3 regions of the Kitasatospora sp. NPDC101176 genome follow, and region 1 is predicted to be linked to each of the others. Evidence: riboswitches for the same ligand, from Rfam matches in the RefSeq annotation. Region 1 holds a riboswitch; each other region holds the start of a gene.

Region 1 (5,549 bases):
GAGGTCGGCGGCAACGCGGCCCAGCGCGGGGAGTTCATGTTCCAGCCGGAGCTGGTCATGCGGGGCTCGACGGGGGCCTGCGCGCGCTGAGCGACGGGCCGTGGACGGCCGACGGGCCCCGGGGAGCGACCGCTCCCCGGGGCCCGTTTCGCATGGGTGCCGTGTGCCGTGTGCGGGGGTGGCGCGGACGGCGGCGGGTGGGGCGGGTCAGCCCTGCTGGTCGGTGGGGCGGCTGCGGGTGAGCCGCCGGTCGTCGGCGGCGTCGCCGGTCCGGGTCCCGGTGCGGCGGCCGCGGGCCAGGTAGTCCCGCAGGACCAGTTCGACGGCGTCCTGCGGGTTCTTGGTGCCGGAGAGCAGCATCGCGTCGATCGCGAGGTTGGCGTCGAGTGTGACGGTGACCTGGGCCATGGTGGCTCCTCCTCGGGTGCAGAGCAGCAGCATGCCCGTTGTGGCCGGCTTTGACCATGACCTTCGGCCGGCGGAGGGCGGGTACGCCGGAACCCCCGGGGGAGAGCGATCGGGCTCTCCCCCGGGGGTTCCGTGCGGCGGGCGACGGGGGCGGGTGACAGATGACAGGTTTCAGATGATGAAATCTGTCGGCTGAAATCTGAAATCTGAAATCTGTCAGCCGTCAGCCGTCAGCCGTCGGCTGTGCCGTGCTGCCCGTGGCCCGCCGGCGTGCCTCAGACCCGGCCGGCGAAGTCCGGGGCCCAGTTGGCGACGGTCTGCTCGCGCACGCCCGAGCTCGGGTTGGCGGCCTCGACGTACTTGCCGCCGCCGACGTAGATCGCGACGTGGTAGACGCCGGAGTCCTGGCCGTTGTTGGACCAGAACAGCAGGTCGCCCGGCTGCAGGTTGTCCAGCGAGACGTGGGTGCTGGCGGCGGCCTGGTCGGCGGCCACGCGCGGGATGGAGACGCCCGCGGCGCGCAGCGCGGCCTGGGTCAGGCCGGAGCAGTCCCAGCCGCCGTTGCCGGTGCCGCCGTAGACGTAGGCCTGGCCGACCTTCGACTCGGCGAAGGAGACCGCGGCGGCCATGCTGCCGGTGGCGGCCTGGGCCGGGGCCTGGGCGGCCGGGGCCTGGGTCTGCGCGGCCGGCTTGGCGTTCACGGCACCGCCGTCGGTGGTCTGGCCGGACTTCTTCGAACGGTCGAACCAGCTGAAGTCCGAGCCGGACTTGGTCGCGGTGGCCGCCTGCCGGCCCTGGCCGGCGTCCTTGAAGGACAGGTGCTGGCCCGGGTAGATGGTGTTCGGGCCGTCGGTCAGGGTGCCGCGGTTGAGCTCGTAGAGCCGCTGCCAGCCGCCGTCGATGTTGTGCTTGTCGGCGATGGAGGACAGCCAGTCGCCGGCCACGACGGTGTAGTCGTCGCTCTCGGCCTGGGCGCCGCCCTGGGCCTGCTCCTGGTGCTTCTGGGTCCAGGTGCTCTTGGCGGAGTCGCCGGAGGTCTGCTCCTGGGCCGGCGCGGCCGGCTTGGCGGCCGGGGCGGGGGTCTGCGCGGGCTTGGCGGCCGGGGCGGGCTTGGTGGCCGTCGCACCGGCGGTGGAGCCCGCGGAGGTGTCGACGGCGGCCGGGGCGCCGCCCTTGGTCAGGCCGGCCTGGACCGAGCAGACCGGCCAGGCGCCGGGGCCCTGCGAGGCGAGGACCTTCTCGGCGACGGCGATCTGCTGGTCCTTGGTGGCCAGGTTGGCCTGCGGGGCGTACGCGGTGCCGCCGAAGGCGGCCCAGGTGCTGGAGGTGAACTGCAGGCCGCCGTAGAAGCCGTTGCCGGTGTTAATGCTCCAGTTGCCGCTGCTCTCGCACTGGGCGACCTTGTCCCAGGTCGCGACGGAGGCGGCGGAGGCGGTGCCGGTGGTGAGGCAGGGGATCGTGAGGCCGACGCCCGCGACGCCGATGGCGGCGATGACGCGGCGGGTGCGGCTGGACAGACGGGTGCCGTTGGTGGGCAGCATGAAGACGCGGTCCTCTCCCACGCCTGCGAGGTGAGCTGTCGGATTCGGGCTGGAGTTGCCCGGCCGCGCTGTGGACGCGACTTCACCCCTAGCCCTGAACCGTTCCTGGGAACGGTCCGGGGCGACTTACCTGTGGGTCCCCCGCTCCTGCCGTGGTGCGTTTTCGCGCTGCCAGGGCATCCGACGGCAGGACTCGGCGTTGCGGATGAACTGGGTCCGTGTGGTCACGAACGGGGAGCACGTTAAGCAGACTTAAGTTCAAACCGCAAACACTGTGATGCGCATCACGGTTTGGCGAGAATGATCGTTTCCGTCGTCCGTCATGATCCGAAATGATCGTTTTCCCGCAACGGCGCTACGGGTGCGCACAACTGGCCGTGCCTCAGGAAACGGCTGACGGCGCGTCGGGGTGCGATCGGGTGCGTCCGCGATGCGGGAGGCGCGGCCGATTCCCGGCCGCCGGCCCGCGCCCCGGGCAGAACCGATCAAACATCGACAGAACGGACATCACACCTATTCACCCCTTAACTCCCGTACGGGGCAAGCCGGAAGGGCCCGGAACGAAGCCGTTCCGGGCCCTTCGGTGCGCGTGGTGTCCCGCTACTGCTCCTCGGGCCCCCCGGCGGCGGCGTGGGCGCCGTGGGTGCCCTCAGCGGCCTCCGCAGCGGCCTCCGCCTCGGCCTGGGCCAGCTCCTCCGGGGAGGGCGCCGGCAGCGCGGCCAGGTAGGTCGAGGCGATCAGCTGGCCGACCGTCGGGTAGGCGCCCAGCGGAGCGGCGGACGGGCAGCCCGTCTCCTCGGCGGCCGTCGCGAGCAGCTCGGAGTCGGCCTCCGGGCCGATCACCAGCGGGGCCAGCGCGGGGCGCAGGGAGCCGGTCTCCTTGAGGTGGTTGACGGCCGCGGCCACCGAGCCGGGCACGTCGAGCGCGGCGGGGATGACCGGGACGGCCAGCCGGGCCGCCAGCAGTACGCCGGTGATGCCGGCCGCCGCGGCGGCCTCCTCGCCGCCGACGGTGGTCAGGACCACGCCGTCCGCGGCGGTCGCGATGGCGAACAGTCGGGCCCGGTCGGCGCGGGCCAGTCCGGCCTCGGACAGACGCACGTGGACGGCCTCGGCGAGCAGCGGGTGCGGGCCGAGCACGTCGGTGACGGACGCGCCGTACTCCGCGGCGAGGGCGTGGAGTTCGGTCAGGAAGCCGTGCGGGCCGGGGACCAGCGGGACCACGACGGGCACCGGCAGGCCGGCCTCGGCGGCCATGGCCAGGAGCTCGGCGACGGTGCGGTCCTCGCTGTCGTCGGCCTCGGTGTTCCCACCGGGGAGGTAGCCGACCGCGGTGCGGACGCCGGCCTGCTCGCTGCGGACGATCGACAGCAGTTCCTCGACGACCGAGCGGGACTCGGGCCCTGCGGTCGCGGGCACGGCCAGCACCAGGGCCGGGGCGCCGGTCGGAATCTCGGGGCGCTCGGGACGGCGGTGGCGCCCCCGCGCACGGGAGCCTGGAGTGCGGACGGGCAGTGGCGCGCCCGGGATGGCTGCGGTGCTCATGCCGGAGATCGTAGGACATCGGCCGGTCGGGCCTGCAGTCGGCTGCCGTTCGGGTTCCGCGCGGCCGCGGTGCGCGCGCGGTGCGCGACGTGTGCCGATCCGGGCGGATCCACAGCAATGCGGACATATCTCACCCAACCCCCGGAAGGGCTCCGGTGGTTGCCGTGACGTCCCGGACGGGGCTGTGCGTTGCACGTGCGGTGCGTGAGATGTCTCACAGCACGGAGGTGCTGTCCGATGCGTCTGACGGAGGGTCACAGGAGTGCGACTCCCGGCATTCGAAGATCAACATTCAGCGGGGGTCCGCTCACGGCCGGTTATCGGGACTTCGTCGATTCAGTCGGCTATGTCCGTTTACGTACCGTCAGGAAAAGGGTCCGTGAAGAGTTCGGGGCCGCCGGTGAAAAGCATCGTGCACCTGCAACGTCCCGTGCTGATGCACGTGCACTGCAGCTATCATCGCGTCAAGTGAGGCGTTGTTCCGGGCCGGTACGGGGCCGGTCCGTTCGTTCGGCGGGTGCCGGGGGCGCCGCGCTGGACGACCACTCCGGAGCTCTTCGGGAGATTTCTATGCACGACTCGCAGGACACGCACGGCTCGTACGACACCTACAACGGGATGGCGGCCGCCGACCTCAAGGGGGTGGTCTGGCAGAAGAGCCTGCACAGCAACTCCCAGGGGAACTGCGTCGAGTTCGCGGCCCTGCCGGGGGGCGATGTGGCGATGCGCAACTCGCGTTTCCCGGAAGGTCCGGCGCTCATCTACACCCGTGCCGAGATCGCCGCCCTGCTGCTGGGGGCCAAGGACGGGGAGTTCGACCACCTGGCGGTCTGACCGGCCGCCGCATCGCCATCGGGGGGCCGTCGTGGGTGCTGACACCACGACGGCCTTTGTCTTTTCCGGTGCGCTTTCCGGTAATGGCGCGGGGGTGCCCGCCCGGATTCCGCCGCGAGCGGTGTTCCACCGGAATTCCGCCGTGCCGCCGGCGCCGGAACGCGCGGCCCGAACTGCACGGGAATGCCTCGCACGGCCTCTTCGGCGGATCGCTGCGGCCGATCGGCCCGCGGGGCGTGCCGGGGCCGGTAAGGAGGTCGCGCCCGGCTCGTCGCACCGTTCCGCGCGGCCCGGGGTGCCGTCCTCCCGGTGCCGTCGGCGGCCGGCCGCGCGCCGCCCGGCCCTAGGCCGAGCGCCGGTGCCGTCCACCGAGTTCGGAGCCGACGAGCGGCTCCGCCTCGAACAGGGCCCAGACGACCTTGCCGCTGCCCAGCGGGTGCCAGCCCCAGGACTGGCTGAACGACTCCACCAGGTGGAGTCCGCGGCCGGACTCGGCGACGAAGTCCGCCTCGCGGGCGACCGGGCCGATGCTGCTCGGGTCGCTCACCGCACAGACCACCTGGGGGGAGCGGTGGACGAGGCTTATTCGGATCGGCAGCCGGCCGTCCGCGGTGGGCTGTGTGGGAAAGTCGTACTCGCCCGGGGCGCCGCCCGTCGGGTCGGGCCGTGCGCCGACCGCATGCCGCAGCGCGTTGGTGACCAGTTCCGACGCCACCAGTGCGACGTCGTCGAACAGCTCCATCAGGCCCCAGCGCTGAAGCGAGGTTCTGGCGAAGTCGCGTGCGGTTCTGACGGCTTCGAAGCGAGGAGCGAGCGTACAGGTGACCACATGGGGGTCAACCGCCAAAGCCGTACCGGTGCTCATGAAGAGCTCCTCCCATAAGGGGGCGGACACGGCTGGACCCGCCGGGGTCATGCCGGTCACCTCCGACTCGCTCGGCCGCTCGGCCGCCCCCTCGACCAGGCGCGCGCGCACTCGAACGCCCGGTGGCGCGGGGACGCTGCCGAGTCGGTGCACGGAGTCGCGCGTGGGGTCGACGCGGAGCCCGCGGGATTGCCAGGGATGTGCAGGTGCACGTGCACCATGGTGGTGTGCGCTCACTGCAGATGCAAGAGTCGATTCACGTGCAGTCGCACTATTGGCATATGCAAGCGCCGTCTGCACGTGCATCCTGGTACGCGGAGTGCGGAACTGATAGGAACATCCGTCAGTATCGGCAC
Region 2 (5,549 bases), on a different contig from region 1:
GTCCCCGCAGCCCCACCGGCACCGGTGCTCCCGCCCTCCCCGCCGCGGGCCCTGGCCGGTCGGCTCCCCGGCGGCGGGCTCAGGCCGAGGGCCAGGAGCGCAGGCCGGTGGTGAGGGTGCTGATCAGCCGGTCGTGGGTGGTGGTGAGGTCTTCGGCGAGCTGGAAGGCGCCGGCGATGGAGAGCGAGGCGAAGCCGTGGGCGACGGAGCGGACGGTGCGCGCCGCGTGGATCACCTCCGGGCCGTCGAGGCCGTACTCCCGGAGGACGGCGATGATCACGCCCACCAGCCGGGCCGCCGCGCGGGAGAGGTCGTCGTCGGGCTGCGGGGCCTGGGGCAGCGCGGCGTAGCGGTGCGGGTGCTCGGCGGCGTACGCGTGGTAGGCGCGCAGGACGGCGGCGACGGCGTCGTCCCCGCTGCGGCCGACGGCGGCCTCGGCCAGCCGGTCCGCGAGCTCCTCGGTGACCCGGACGGCGAGCAGCCGGCGCAGCTCGGCGAGCCCGCCGCTGACGTGCTTGTAGAGCGAGGGGGTGGCGACCCCGGCCCGGGCCGCGACGGCGGCCAGGGTGAGGGCTTCGGGGCCCTGTTCGTCGATGAGGGCGAGGGCGTGGCCGACGACCTGGTCGGGGGTCAGTCCTACTCGGGGCATGGTGCGGTCTCTCCGTGGACGGGGCGGACGGACGGGGCGGGCCCGGGCGGCGCGGGGCGGACCGGGCTCGGGCGAGCGGGCCCGCGGCCGGGGCCGGGCGTCAGGCGTCAGGCGAGCTCGGCGAGGAAGGGCAGCAGGGCGTCGGCGGTGGCCTCCGGGGCGTCGGCCATCGGGTAGTGGCCGGATCCCTCGATCATGACCTTCCGGGCGCCGAGCGCCGCGGTCTGCCGGTCGGCGACGGCCTCCGGGTCGGGGAAGTCGGGGTCCTTGCCGCCCATGACGACGAGCGCGGGGCAGCGGACGGCGGCGGTCCAGCCGATCGGCGCGGAGTCGCCGGAGACGTGTCCGCGGGTGGCCGTCCGGCGGCCCGGGGTGCGCATGGCGGCGACGAGTCCGTCGACGTAGGCGTCGAAGTCGGCGGGCCTGGCCCCGGGGAAGGCGAGCTTGCGGTGGTAGAAGCCCCAGAAGGCCGGCCAGTGGACGATCAGGGCGCCCATCGCGCGGACGACGCCGCGCATGAGGGCGTTGGCCGGGGGGTTCTCGACGAAGGCGTCGATCAGGGCGATCCCGGCGACCCGCTGCGGGGCGTCACCGGCGACCTTGACGACGGTCGCGCCGGTGTAGGAGTTGCCGACGAGCACGGCGCGTTCGATGCCGAGGTGGTTCAGCAGGGCCAGGACGTCGGTGGCGATGGCGGCGGGGGAGTAGTCGTCCCAGACGATCGAGGACTCGCCGAAGCCGCGCAGGTCCATGGTGATGACGCGGTGGCCGGCGGCGGTCAGCAGCGGGTGCAGGTGCCGGTAGGCGGCGCGGGTGTCGAGCATCCCGGGGAGCAGGACGACGGGGGCGCCGTCGCCCTGCCGGGTGTCGTCGTAGGCGATGCGCCCGCCGGGGACGTCGAGGTACTGGGTGCTGGTGGCGCTGGTGGCGTTCATGGTGGGCCTCCTGGGACCGCCGCTGCGGGTTGTCGACGTCTGCCGATAGCCATAAAGCTAAGGCTAATAGCCTTAGCCGTCAAGCCCTCGGCGCCGTCCGCCCCCGGGGTCCCGCGGTGCCCGCTCAGACCCCGTCGACCTTGAACGGGTCGTGCTCGCTGAGGAGTTTCTCCAGTCGGGCCTGGTCCACCCGGGTGACGATCTCGTTGGTCTCCTGCCGGTCCCGGACCACCTTGGCGAGCGTGAAGGACGAGGTGACGGTGTAGAGGAGCCCGATCGCCAGGAAGGCGCGGGTCCAGCCGCCGACCGGCAGGTAGGCGATCCCGACGGCGAGGGCTCCGCCGGACAGCGCGAAGGAGAGCACGGCCTGGATGTAGTACGCGGCCGTGGTGCGGGACTGCATCGGTGCGTTCATGGCGTCAGGATGCGGCGGGGTGATCGGTCCGCACATGAGTAGGCGTACTCAGATGGGGGGTCGTTCGCTGACGTTCGATCACGTCGAGCGGCTCAATGCCGGTCAACGGGGACAAAACCCACCATCACCTACCAGAGTGCCCCGGCCATCTCCGGTCGTCCCGGGCGGACGGCTTGGAATCGGGGCGCCCTAGGATTAACGTTTGATAACGCAGCGCGGTCGTCAACGCCGTACCCAGACGGCACCGTGCGCCGTCGCCTAATCCCGCCGGCCGGCCTCCGGGCAGGCCAGGGAGCCGGGGAACCACGTTCCTTGGGGTGAATCGGCGGGGCCCAGGCCCGGCCGTAGGAGACCTTCCTGCTCCGAACCCGTCAGCTAACCCGGTAGGCGCGAAGGAAGGAAAGGAGCGCGCCTCCGTGGCGTCGACGCACACCCCGGCACACCCGGCCGGCCCCGCAGCCGGTACCCGGCTCCTCGACCACCCCGGCATGGCCGACCTGGAGCACCCCGCCCCGGAAGCCGACGCCAACCGGCACCGGATGCCGCGTCAGACCCGCGGAGCCTCCCCGCTGCTCGGCGTCACCGCCGTCGCGGCCACCCTGGGCGCCACCGGCTTCGCCTCCGCCACCCCGGCCGCCGCGCCCGCCGTCGAGGCCCCCGACGAGACCCCGGTCGCCCTCTCCGCCGACCCCGGGCTCGCGCTCGCCGCCCGGATCCAGCAGCAGGCCGACAGCCAGCGCACCGCCGCCGAGGAGGGCGCCCGCGTCCAGGCCGCCCAGGAGGCCGAGGCCAAGGCCGCCGCCAAGGAGGCCGAGGCCAAGCGGGCCGCCGAGGAGGCCGAGCGGGCCAAGGCCGCCGCCCTCACCCTGCCGGTGAAGGACTACAACCTCTCCGCCCACTACGGCCAGAGCGCCCGCTACTGGGCGCACCTGCACACCGGTCTGGACTTCGCCGCCGACACCGGGACCCCGGTCTTCGCGGTCGGCCAGGGCACCATCACCTCGGCCGGCTGGTCCGGTTCGTACGGCTACCGGATCGTCGAGACCCTGCCCGACGGCACCGAGATCTGGTACTGCCACCTCTCCTCGATCATCAAGGGCTCCGGCAAGGTCACCTCCGGCCAGCAGATCGGCAAGGTCGGCGCCACCGGCAACGTCACCGGCCCCCACCTGCACCTGGAGGTCCGCCCCGGCGGCGGCGCCCCGGTCGACCCGGAGACCTGGCTGGAGCAGCGCGGCCTCACCCCCTGAGCCGATCCTCCCGCCGGCCCCCGCTGAGCCGGCACCCGCCGGCCCCCGCCGGCCCCCGCCGACCGCGGCGGACCCGAACGGACCGGAGCCCCGGCCGCACGCGTGCGGCCGGGGCTCCGGCACGGCGCCCCGCGGGCGGCTACTCCTGCGGCAGCCCCGCCAGGTAGGCGTCGATCTCCTCCTGCCCCGGCTCCGGTGCGAGGTCCGGGAACTCCTCCAGCAGCAGCCGCGCCAGCCCCGGGACGGTCCACGCGCCGCACAGGTCGAGCGCGGCCTGCGCCGCAGCCTCCTCGAACTCCCCGAATTCCCCGGACAGTTCGTCCGGCATCGGCCGGCCCGCGGCGGTCAGCTCCGCCAGGTTGCGGTAGCTGCGCCGCATCAGCCCCTGCTCCAGCAGCCGGCGCGCGCCGTCCGTCGCCATGCCGACTGACAGCACCCGGGCCGGCCCCCAGCCCTGCTCGTCCAGCTCGTCCAGCCAGCCGGTCGGGACCAGCGCGGCGATCGCGGCCAGCCGCTCCTCCTCCGCCAGCTCCCGGAAGCCGTCCAGCCAGGCCCGCACCGCCGCCGGGTCCGCGACGTCCACCTCGTACGCGTGCAGCAGCAGCGCGTACAGCCGGGGCCAGGTCACCAGGTCGGCCCGGCGCAGCAGTCCGGCCGCGACCTCGCCCTGCCACTCGGCCTCGGCGTGCAGCCGCTCCTGCCGCTTGGCGTTCAGCCGCCGGGCCGCCCGCTGGTGGTCCACCAGCAGCTCGACCGCGGCGCCGTACGCCAGCGGGTCCGTCTCCGGCCCGGGCTGGACGTAGAGGTGGAGACGCTCGTAGAGCAGGTGCTCCACCGCGTTCGAGGTCAGCTCGGGCCAGCCGTCGTGCATCCTGCCCCCGCCCAGCTCCAGCAGGGCCAGGACGGCTCGCAGCGGCCCCTCGGCCACCGGGGCGCGGCCCTCCGCCGCCGCCCAGGCGAGCAGGTCGGCGGCCCTGGTGCGCGGGGCGAGCCGCAGGTCTTCGTCGTTCATAGCCCGAACGGTAACCGCTGGCCGGGGGTAGGGTCGCCAGCCATGGTCCCCGTACGACTCACCGGCTCCCGGCTGGCCATCCGCGAGTACCACCACACCCCCGGGGACGTGGACGCGCTGCACGCGCTGTTCGGCGACCCGGAGGTCACCCGGTACCTCCCGTTCGACACCTGGGACCGCGAGACCTGCGCCGACCAGATCGAGCTCTACCTGGAGGAGGCGCTCGCGCGGGAACGGCGGACGTACCAGCTCGCCGTCACCCGGCGCGAGGACGCCGAGGACCCGGCGGACGCCACCCCGATCGCCCACGCCTCCCTGACCCTGGGCACCGGCCGCTGCGCCGAGCTCGGCTACGCGGTCGGCCGCGGGGCCCGCGGACGCGGTCACGCGGGCGAGATCGTCGGCCTGCTCTGCGGGCTGGCCTTCGGCGCCCTCGGCCTGCGCCGCCTCACCGCCCGGGTCGACGTGGACAACCGGGCCTCCGCCGCGGTGCTCACCCGGCTCGGGTTCCGGGCGCAGGGGCCGGTCCGACACGACCCGCCCGGGGGCGGCGTCCGGTCCGGCGCGCACCGGTACGCGCTGACCACCGGGGAGTGGGCCGGCCCGGCCGGGTGACCCGCCCGGCTGAGCGCGCTCCCGGACCGGGGGGTTAACCCCACCCCCGATCCGCCGGGTCCCCGGATCGTTCCGCACCGCCCGCTCGACCAGACTGGCCGGGTCAGCAACCGAGAACGAGGGACCGAGGCCGGGACATGAGCAGCAGCCGAAGCATGCAGGAGCGCGACTGGGACGTCCTCGGCGGTTACGGCGACGACCCGTACCGCACCCCCGCCCGCTCCAGCCGGCCCGGGTCGGTGCCGTCCTTCTGGCGGGCGCCGTTCTCCGGGCAGTACTACCGCGAGATCGGCTACGCGCTCACCGGCCTGCCGGTGGCCGTCGTCGGCTTCTCCCTCGTGATCACCCTGTTCTGCCTGGGGCTCGGCACCGTCGTCACCGTCCTCGGCCTGCCCGTGCTGGCCGGCCTGACCACCGCCGCCCGGGGCCTGGGCCGGACGGAGCGGGCCCGCGCCCGCGGCATGCTGGGCCTGGACGTCCCCGAGCCGGAGCCGGTGCGCCAGGTCCGCCCGGGCACCTGGGGCGCGATCACCGCGCGGCTGGCCGACCCGGCCGGCTGGAAGGCCGCGCTCCACCAGGTGGTGATGTTCCCGTGGGCGGTCTTCAGCTTCACCATGACGACGACGTTCCTGCTGCTCGGCTGGGCGATGGCGCTTTACCCGGCGTACCACTG
Region 3 (5,549 bases), 230 kb from region 1:
GACCTTCCAGTCGCCGGCCCGGACGTCGGCGGTCTCGGGGAGGAAGTCCAGCGTGCCGGCCTGCGCGATCTCCGCCCGGCGGGTCTTTCGTCGGGCCAGGAGTTCCTGTCGGCGCGCCTCGAACGTGCGGTGGAGGCCCACGACGAAGGCGACGGCCTCCGGGGTGAGCACCTCCTCCGCCCGGTGGACGCGCGGACCGGCGACAGTGACGACCGGAGCGGCGGGAGAGGCGCCGACGGGTCCCTGATCTGTAGCCATGGGCAGGACACTCCTAAGCGGTTGAGCCTGGCGAAGGGAGCTCCGGTGGGAACTTCCTTGATCGGAACCCACCTGTCGGCGGGTTCGATTCTGTAAGGTGGAGACTAGTTTCCGCGATACAGAATTTCAACGGTTTGTTGATGTGATCGCCGGGACTCTACTCCTCCCCGACAGCGAAGGGAACGCCGGTGGTTGCGACCCCCGACACAGCATCGACGACGGGCACCGACCGCGCGAGCGGCGGCGTGCAGTCCGTCGAGCGCGCCTTCCAGCTCCTGGAGGCGCTGGCCGACTCCGGTGGTGTCGCCACGCTCAGCGAGCTCTCCACCAGCTCCGGCCTGCCGATGCCGACCATCCACCGCCTGGTTCGTACCCTCGTCCAGCAGGGCTATGTGCGCCAGGACACCGCGCGCCGCTACACCCTCGGCCCCCGGCTGATCCGCCTCGGCGAGACGGCCGGCCGCCTGCTCGGCAGCTGGGCCCGCCCCTACCTGGCCGAACTCATGGAGGCCACCGGCGAGACCGCCAACCTGGCGGTGCTGGAGGGCGGCGAGGTGGTCTACGTCGGGCAGGTGCAGTCGCGGCGCTCGATGCGGATGTTCACCGAGGTCGGCCGGCGGGTGCAGCCGCACTGCACCGGCGTCGGCAAGGCGTTGCTCGCCCAGCTGCCCGAGGAGGAGGCGCGCGCGGTCCTCGGCCCCAACCCGCTGCCCGCGCACACCGAGTACACCGTCACCGACCCGCAGGAGCTGCTGGAGCAGCTCGCCGAGGCGCGCGAGCGCGGCTACGTGGTCGACGACCAGGAGCAGGAGATCGGCGTGCGCTGCATCGCGCTCGCCGTACCGGGCGCGCCCACGCCCACCGCGCTCTCCGTCTCCGGCCCCGAGGCCCGGATCCGCGCGCTGGAGGAGCAGGCCGGCGCCTCCGCGCTCGTCCCGGTGATGCACCACATCGCGGCCCGGCTGGGGCAGGTCCTGGCTCCCTGAACGGGCTCAGCCCCTCTCCCGGTGCGCCGGAGGTCCGACGGGCCGACTTCCGGTGCACCGGTGCGCCCGTCCAGGCGAACGGCTGGCGGGTTGTCCGGGCCCCCGGCGGCCGCCCCGCCACCCTGGGTGCGGGCGCGGCGCGCGACGGCGCGGGCCGCCGGAGCGCAAGGGCACGGGTGAGTCGCGATGGAACGCAGGAGTACGGGGCGTCGGGGATCCGGTGGGGTCGGGCTGGTCGCCGTGGTGGCGGCGGGTTGCGCGGTGGCGGTGTTGGCCGCCGGGCCGTCCTGGGCGCTGCGCCGCCCCGAGCCGCGGCCGGTGGTGGACGTCGGCGCGACCCTGGTCAAACCCTCGAACTCCGACCTGGAGGTGGTCCGGATCGACCCGGACCCCGCTCCGCCCGGCGGCAGCACGACGATCCACGCCTTCGTCGGGAACGGCGGCCCCGACACCACCGCCTCGCCGTTCACCGTCGTGGTCACCCTGCCGGAGGGGGTCACCCCCGAGGAGCCGTTCTTCCCCGAGGACTGCGAGGTGTTCCAGAACGGCCACCGGGTGCGCTGTGTCTTCCCGGCGGGGCTGAAGTCGGGGCGCAGCGCGACCGCGCTCGTCCCGGTCCGGCTCTCCCCCGACCTCCCGCTCGGCCCGCTCCAGGGCGGCTGGGTCGCGGTGCGCAGCGCGGACGACAAGGACGAGACCAACAACCGGAAGCCGTTCGAGATCAGGGTGGTCGAGACGACCAACGACTGAGCCGGTACGCCCGAGCGCCCGGGGCCGAGTGGTCGGCCCCGGGCGCTCGGGCGTCAGCAGCCGGGAACGGGCTGCCGGCGGTGATCACGTGAGCCGTCGGGCCCGAGCGGCTGGACCCGACGGCTCACGCGTCAGCGGTAGACCCGGACGTAGTCAGCGGCCATGCTGAGCGGCGTGGTCCCCTGCGGCGCCGGGTGGTACTGCCCCGCGCAGACCGAGAGGTTGAGGATCAGGTACGCCGACCAGTTGGCGCCGACGCCCTTGCCGTCCGAGAAGACCTTGACGCCGTTGACGTACCAGTCGACCGAGTTGGCGCCGTAGTAGGTGCCGATCGTCACCCACTGGTCCTTCGCGACGGCACTGGCGTCGGTGTAGTACTTGGCGTTGCCGGGGTTGACGTGGTTGGTCAGCTCCAGCAGGTTCGGGTTGTCGGGGTGGTACTCGAAGGAGTCGATCTCCCCGTTGCCGTTCTTCCAGGTCCACAGGGCCGGCCAGGCGCCGGAACCGGACGGCAGCTTGACCCGGGTCTCGGCGTAGTCGCCGGTCTTGACCTGGAAGCCCTCGCTGGAGCCCTCGGTGGTCAGGAAGCCCGCGTTCCAGGCCTGCTTGCCGTTCTCCAGGGTGGTGCCGCTCGGCGCGGCGGTGAAGGTGGCGACCCCGTTGGCGACGCTGACGTTGTTCTTGTTCAGCAGGTCGAGCTTGTTGTCGTCCGGGTTGTGGTTCCCGTACCTGTAGGCGGTGCTCTTGTCACCGACCCAGCGCGAGCCCCAGGTGATCGAGCTGTTGAACTCGTCGGACCAGGTCAGCGCCTTGCCCGCGACCGGGGAGGCCGGTGTGCCCGCCGAGGGGCTCGCCGTGGCACCGGGGGTGCCGGTGGGGGACGGCGTCGGGGTGGCGGTGGGGGTCGCGGTGGGAGCCGGGGTCGGGGTCGCCGTGCCGGAGACCACCAGCTGCTGCGAGGGCAGGTTGTGCCAGGCGCCGCCGAGGTCCTGCCAGAAGCCGAACTGGCTGTACGTCCCGGCCGGCAGCGCGCGGGCACCGCTGGTGAAGGACAGCCCGCTCGGGCAGATCTGCACGTTGGAGAGGTTGCCGGGGAAGTCCAGGTTGGTGCCGCGCGCGTCGCGCACGCCCACACCCACCGTCTTCGCGGTGACGCAGGCCGAGGAGTGGACGGTCAGCGAGGCGGTGGCGGCCTTGTTGGCGACCATCGTCGCGGGGGCCAGCCGGTCCTGGGTGACGGTCGGGGTGGTGGCGGCGTGGGCGGCGACGGTCGCCGGGAGGCCCAGCAGACCGGCACCGCTGACGGCGACCGCCCCGGTGGCGGCGAGGGCGGCGAGGCGGCCCCGGTGGGCCGGGCGGGCGTGGCGCGGCGTGCGGCGCCGGAGGGCAGGCTGGTGCATGGGGTGTCCTCTGCGACGCCTGCGAGGTGAGCTGTCGGGTTCGGGCTGCAGTTGCCCGGCCGCCGGTGGGAGCGGCTTCACCCCTAGCCGCGACCCGCACGCGGGAGAGCGTGCGGGCCGGGCGCTGACCTTGGTTCCCCCGCTCCCGTCCACTGTGGTCCTCGGTTGCCCGCCGGCGGGTGGACGGGACTCGGCGTCCCGGCGGCGGGGTCCGCGTGGCGGACGGCCGTTGCAGGCTAGGCAGACCGTCCGTGAACGGACAACTCTGCCGGGCGGGTTGTCGTGCAGCTCACAGTGGTGTCGATCAACGACGCTGCGTGGCGGTCGAGTTGATCATCCCCTCGGCCGAGCCGGGCGTCCACCCGGCTCCCGGCCTCCGCAGCCGGCACCCGGCGGCCGGAGGACGGCTCGCCGGTGCCCCCGAGGGACGTCCGGCGGGCACCCGCCCGGTGCGCCCTCCGGCGCGGCCGACTCCCCCGGCCGCGCCCGGCACAACTGCACCCGCCGGGCTCGCCCGGTCGGATAAATTGGAGGTCCGACATCTTCCGCAGTGCACAAGACCACACGGACCACCGTGCGCACCCCACCGGGAACGAGGTACCGCCCCACCATGACCGCGCCCCTGCCCGCCTTCGCCGGCCGCACCTACCTCTTCCGGGCCGACAACGGCGCGGCCTTCCGCAACGCCTACTCGGCCGACGGCACGCGGCTGCGCTGGGAGGGCCTCGGCGAGTCCGCGGGCCAGTGGGAGGACGTGCGGCTGCACGTCGCCGAGGTGGCGCCGGAGATCTACTTCGTCAGCTGGACGGAGCAGAGCGGGATCACCGTCAGCCACGTGATGGACCTCGGCAGGCTGACGGTCCGCGCCTTCTGGACCTTCGAGGGCGAGGGCGGCCGGGTGGGCGAGCTGCACACCGGGACCCTGGAGCGGGTGGCCTGACCGATCGGTCCGGTCGGTCCGGCCGGGGCCGCTGCGGTCAGGGGCCGGTCGGGCCGGGGCTCAGACGGTCTGGTTGGGCACCTTGAGGTGCTGGGACAGCCACTCGAGCGAGGAGGGCAGCAGCGCGCTCCACGTCTCGAAGTTGTGGCCGCCGTTCTCCAGCATGCTGTAGGACACCTTCATCGGGTCCTTCACCGCGTCGACGAAGGCCTCGGTCTCGCGCCGGTAGTCGCCGTCGCCCTTCTTGGTGCCGGCGAGAAGCACGGACACCTTAGGCTGCGGCAGGTTCTTCAGCCGCCACAACAGGTTCGCCTCGTTGCGGCGCTGGCTGCTGCCGCCGAACAGGTCCCCCGTGGTCGGGTCGTCCGCCGCGTCGTAGTAGGCGGAGAGCGCGACGGCCGTCGGGAAGACGTCGGGGTGGCGCATGGCCAGCTTGAGCGCGCAGTAGCCACCGGTGGAGTTGCCCATGAAGGCCCAGGCCTGCGGGTCCGCGGAGACCCGGTAGCTCGCCTGGATCGCCGAGGGGACGTCCTTGGTGAAGTACGTGTCGGACTGCGCGCCGCCCGGGATGTCCTCGCACTCGGTGTCCTGCGGCAGGGCGGGCGAGGGACGCACCAGGACCATGACGGTCGGCTGCATCCGGCCCTCCTGGAGCAGCTTGAGCGCCGCGCCGGGGTAGTTGAAGCGTGTGATCAGGTTCTCGGCGATCCCGGGGAACCCGGTGCTCACGATCACCGCCGGGAACTGCTTCTGCGCGTACTCCGGCTGGAAGTACTGCGGCGGCAGGTAGACGTAGCCCTCGGTGGAGAGGCGGCTGACCGCGCCGTCGATCCGCACCTTGCGGATCTCCCCCGACTGGGCGGGCTCGCGGCCCATCGCGCCACCGCCCTTGACGGAGGCGTGGCCGATCGTCTCCACGAGCAGGCGCCCGGAGGCGTCCGCCTTGTTGTGGATGACCACCGGCCCGGTGTCGCCGGTGCCCAGAAGGTCGTCCCAACTGCTGTAGAAAGCGAAGTAGTTGTTGGCCACCAGGCCGAGCGCAGCGAGCACCGCGAGCTGGGTCGCGAGCAGTGCGCCGATCCTCCCCAGGACCGCCTGCCAGGTCGCTCTCGCGAGTCTGGGCCAGAGCCAGACCGTGCCGGCCATCATCACGACGGCGATCAATACGGTCAGCGCCAACACCTTGTGGCTCGTCAGACCCATGTCCTGCTTGCT

Evidence for each region. Region 1 has a riboswitch for cyclic di-AMP ahead of ACIRS1_RS00080 (transglycosylase family protein). Riboswitches for the same ligand answer to the same signal wherever they lie in the genome.
Region 2: it holds a riboswitch for cyclic di-AMP, as region 1 does, so the genes downstream of both, ACIRS1_RS36660 (M23 family metallopeptidase) here and ACIRS1_RS00080 (transglycosylase family protein) in region 1, are expected to answer to the same signal.
Region 3: it holds a riboswitch for cyclic di-AMP, as region 1 does, so the genes downstream of both, ACIRS1_RS01000 (hypothetical protein) here and ACIRS1_RS00080 (transglycosylase family protein) in region 1, are expected to answer to the same signal.

What each region holds. Positions count from the first base shown of each region.
Region 1 covers NZ_JBIWPA010000001.1:12,837-18,385, reverse strand. Annotated here, with positions in the region: gene ACIRS1_RS00090 (LacI family DNA-binding transcriptional regulator) at 1-90, shown strand, start outside; gene ACIRS1_RS00085 (hypothetical protein) at 208-408, opposite strand; gene ACIRS1_RS00080 (transglycosylase family protein) at 684-1,970, opposite strand; cyclic di-AMP (ydaO/yuaA leader) riboswitch at 1,957-2,158, opposite strand; gene ACIRS1_RS00075 (hypothetical protein) at 2,550-3,494, opposite strand; gene ACIRS1_RS00070 (DUF397 domain-containing protein) at 4,065-4,328, shown strand; gene ACIRS1_RS00065 (ATP-binding protein) at 4,672-5,193, opposite strand.
Region 2 covers NZ_JBIWPA010000046.1:22,869-28,417, reverse strand. Annotated here, with positions in the region: gene ACIRS1_RS36675 (TetR/AcrR family transcriptional regulator) at 80-649, opposite strand; gene ACIRS1_RS36670 (alpha/beta fold hydrolase) at 757-1,584, opposite strand; gene ACIRS1_RS36665 (YiaA/YiaB family inner membrane protein) at 1,709-1,999, opposite strand; cyclic di-AMP (ydaO/yuaA leader) riboswitch at 2,245-2,403, shown strand; gene ACIRS1_RS36660 (M23 family metallopeptidase) at 2,416-3,249, shown strand; gene ACIRS1_RS36655 (hypothetical protein) at 3,389-4,261, opposite strand; gene ACIRS1_RS36650 (GNAT family N-acetyltransferase) at 4,304-4,876, shown strand; gene ACIRS1_RS36645 (sensor domain-containing protein) at 5,014-5,549, shown strand, end outside.
Region 3 covers NZ_JBIWPA010000001.1:244,100-249,648, forward strand. Annotated here, with positions in the region: gene aceB (malate synthase A) at 1-258, opposite strand, end outside; gene ACIRS1_RS00990 (IclR family transcriptional regulator) at 447-1,244, shown strand; gene ACIRS1_RS00995 (hypothetical protein) at 1,431-1,994, shown strand; gene ACIRS1_RS01000 (hypothetical protein) at 2,126-3,394, opposite strand; cyclic di-AMP (ydaO/yuaA leader) riboswitch at 3,403-3,561, opposite strand; gene ACIRS1_RS01005 (MoaF-related domain-containing protein) at 4,005-4,334, shown strand; gene ACIRS1_RS01010 (alpha/beta hydrolase-fold protein) at 4,395-5,537, opposite strand.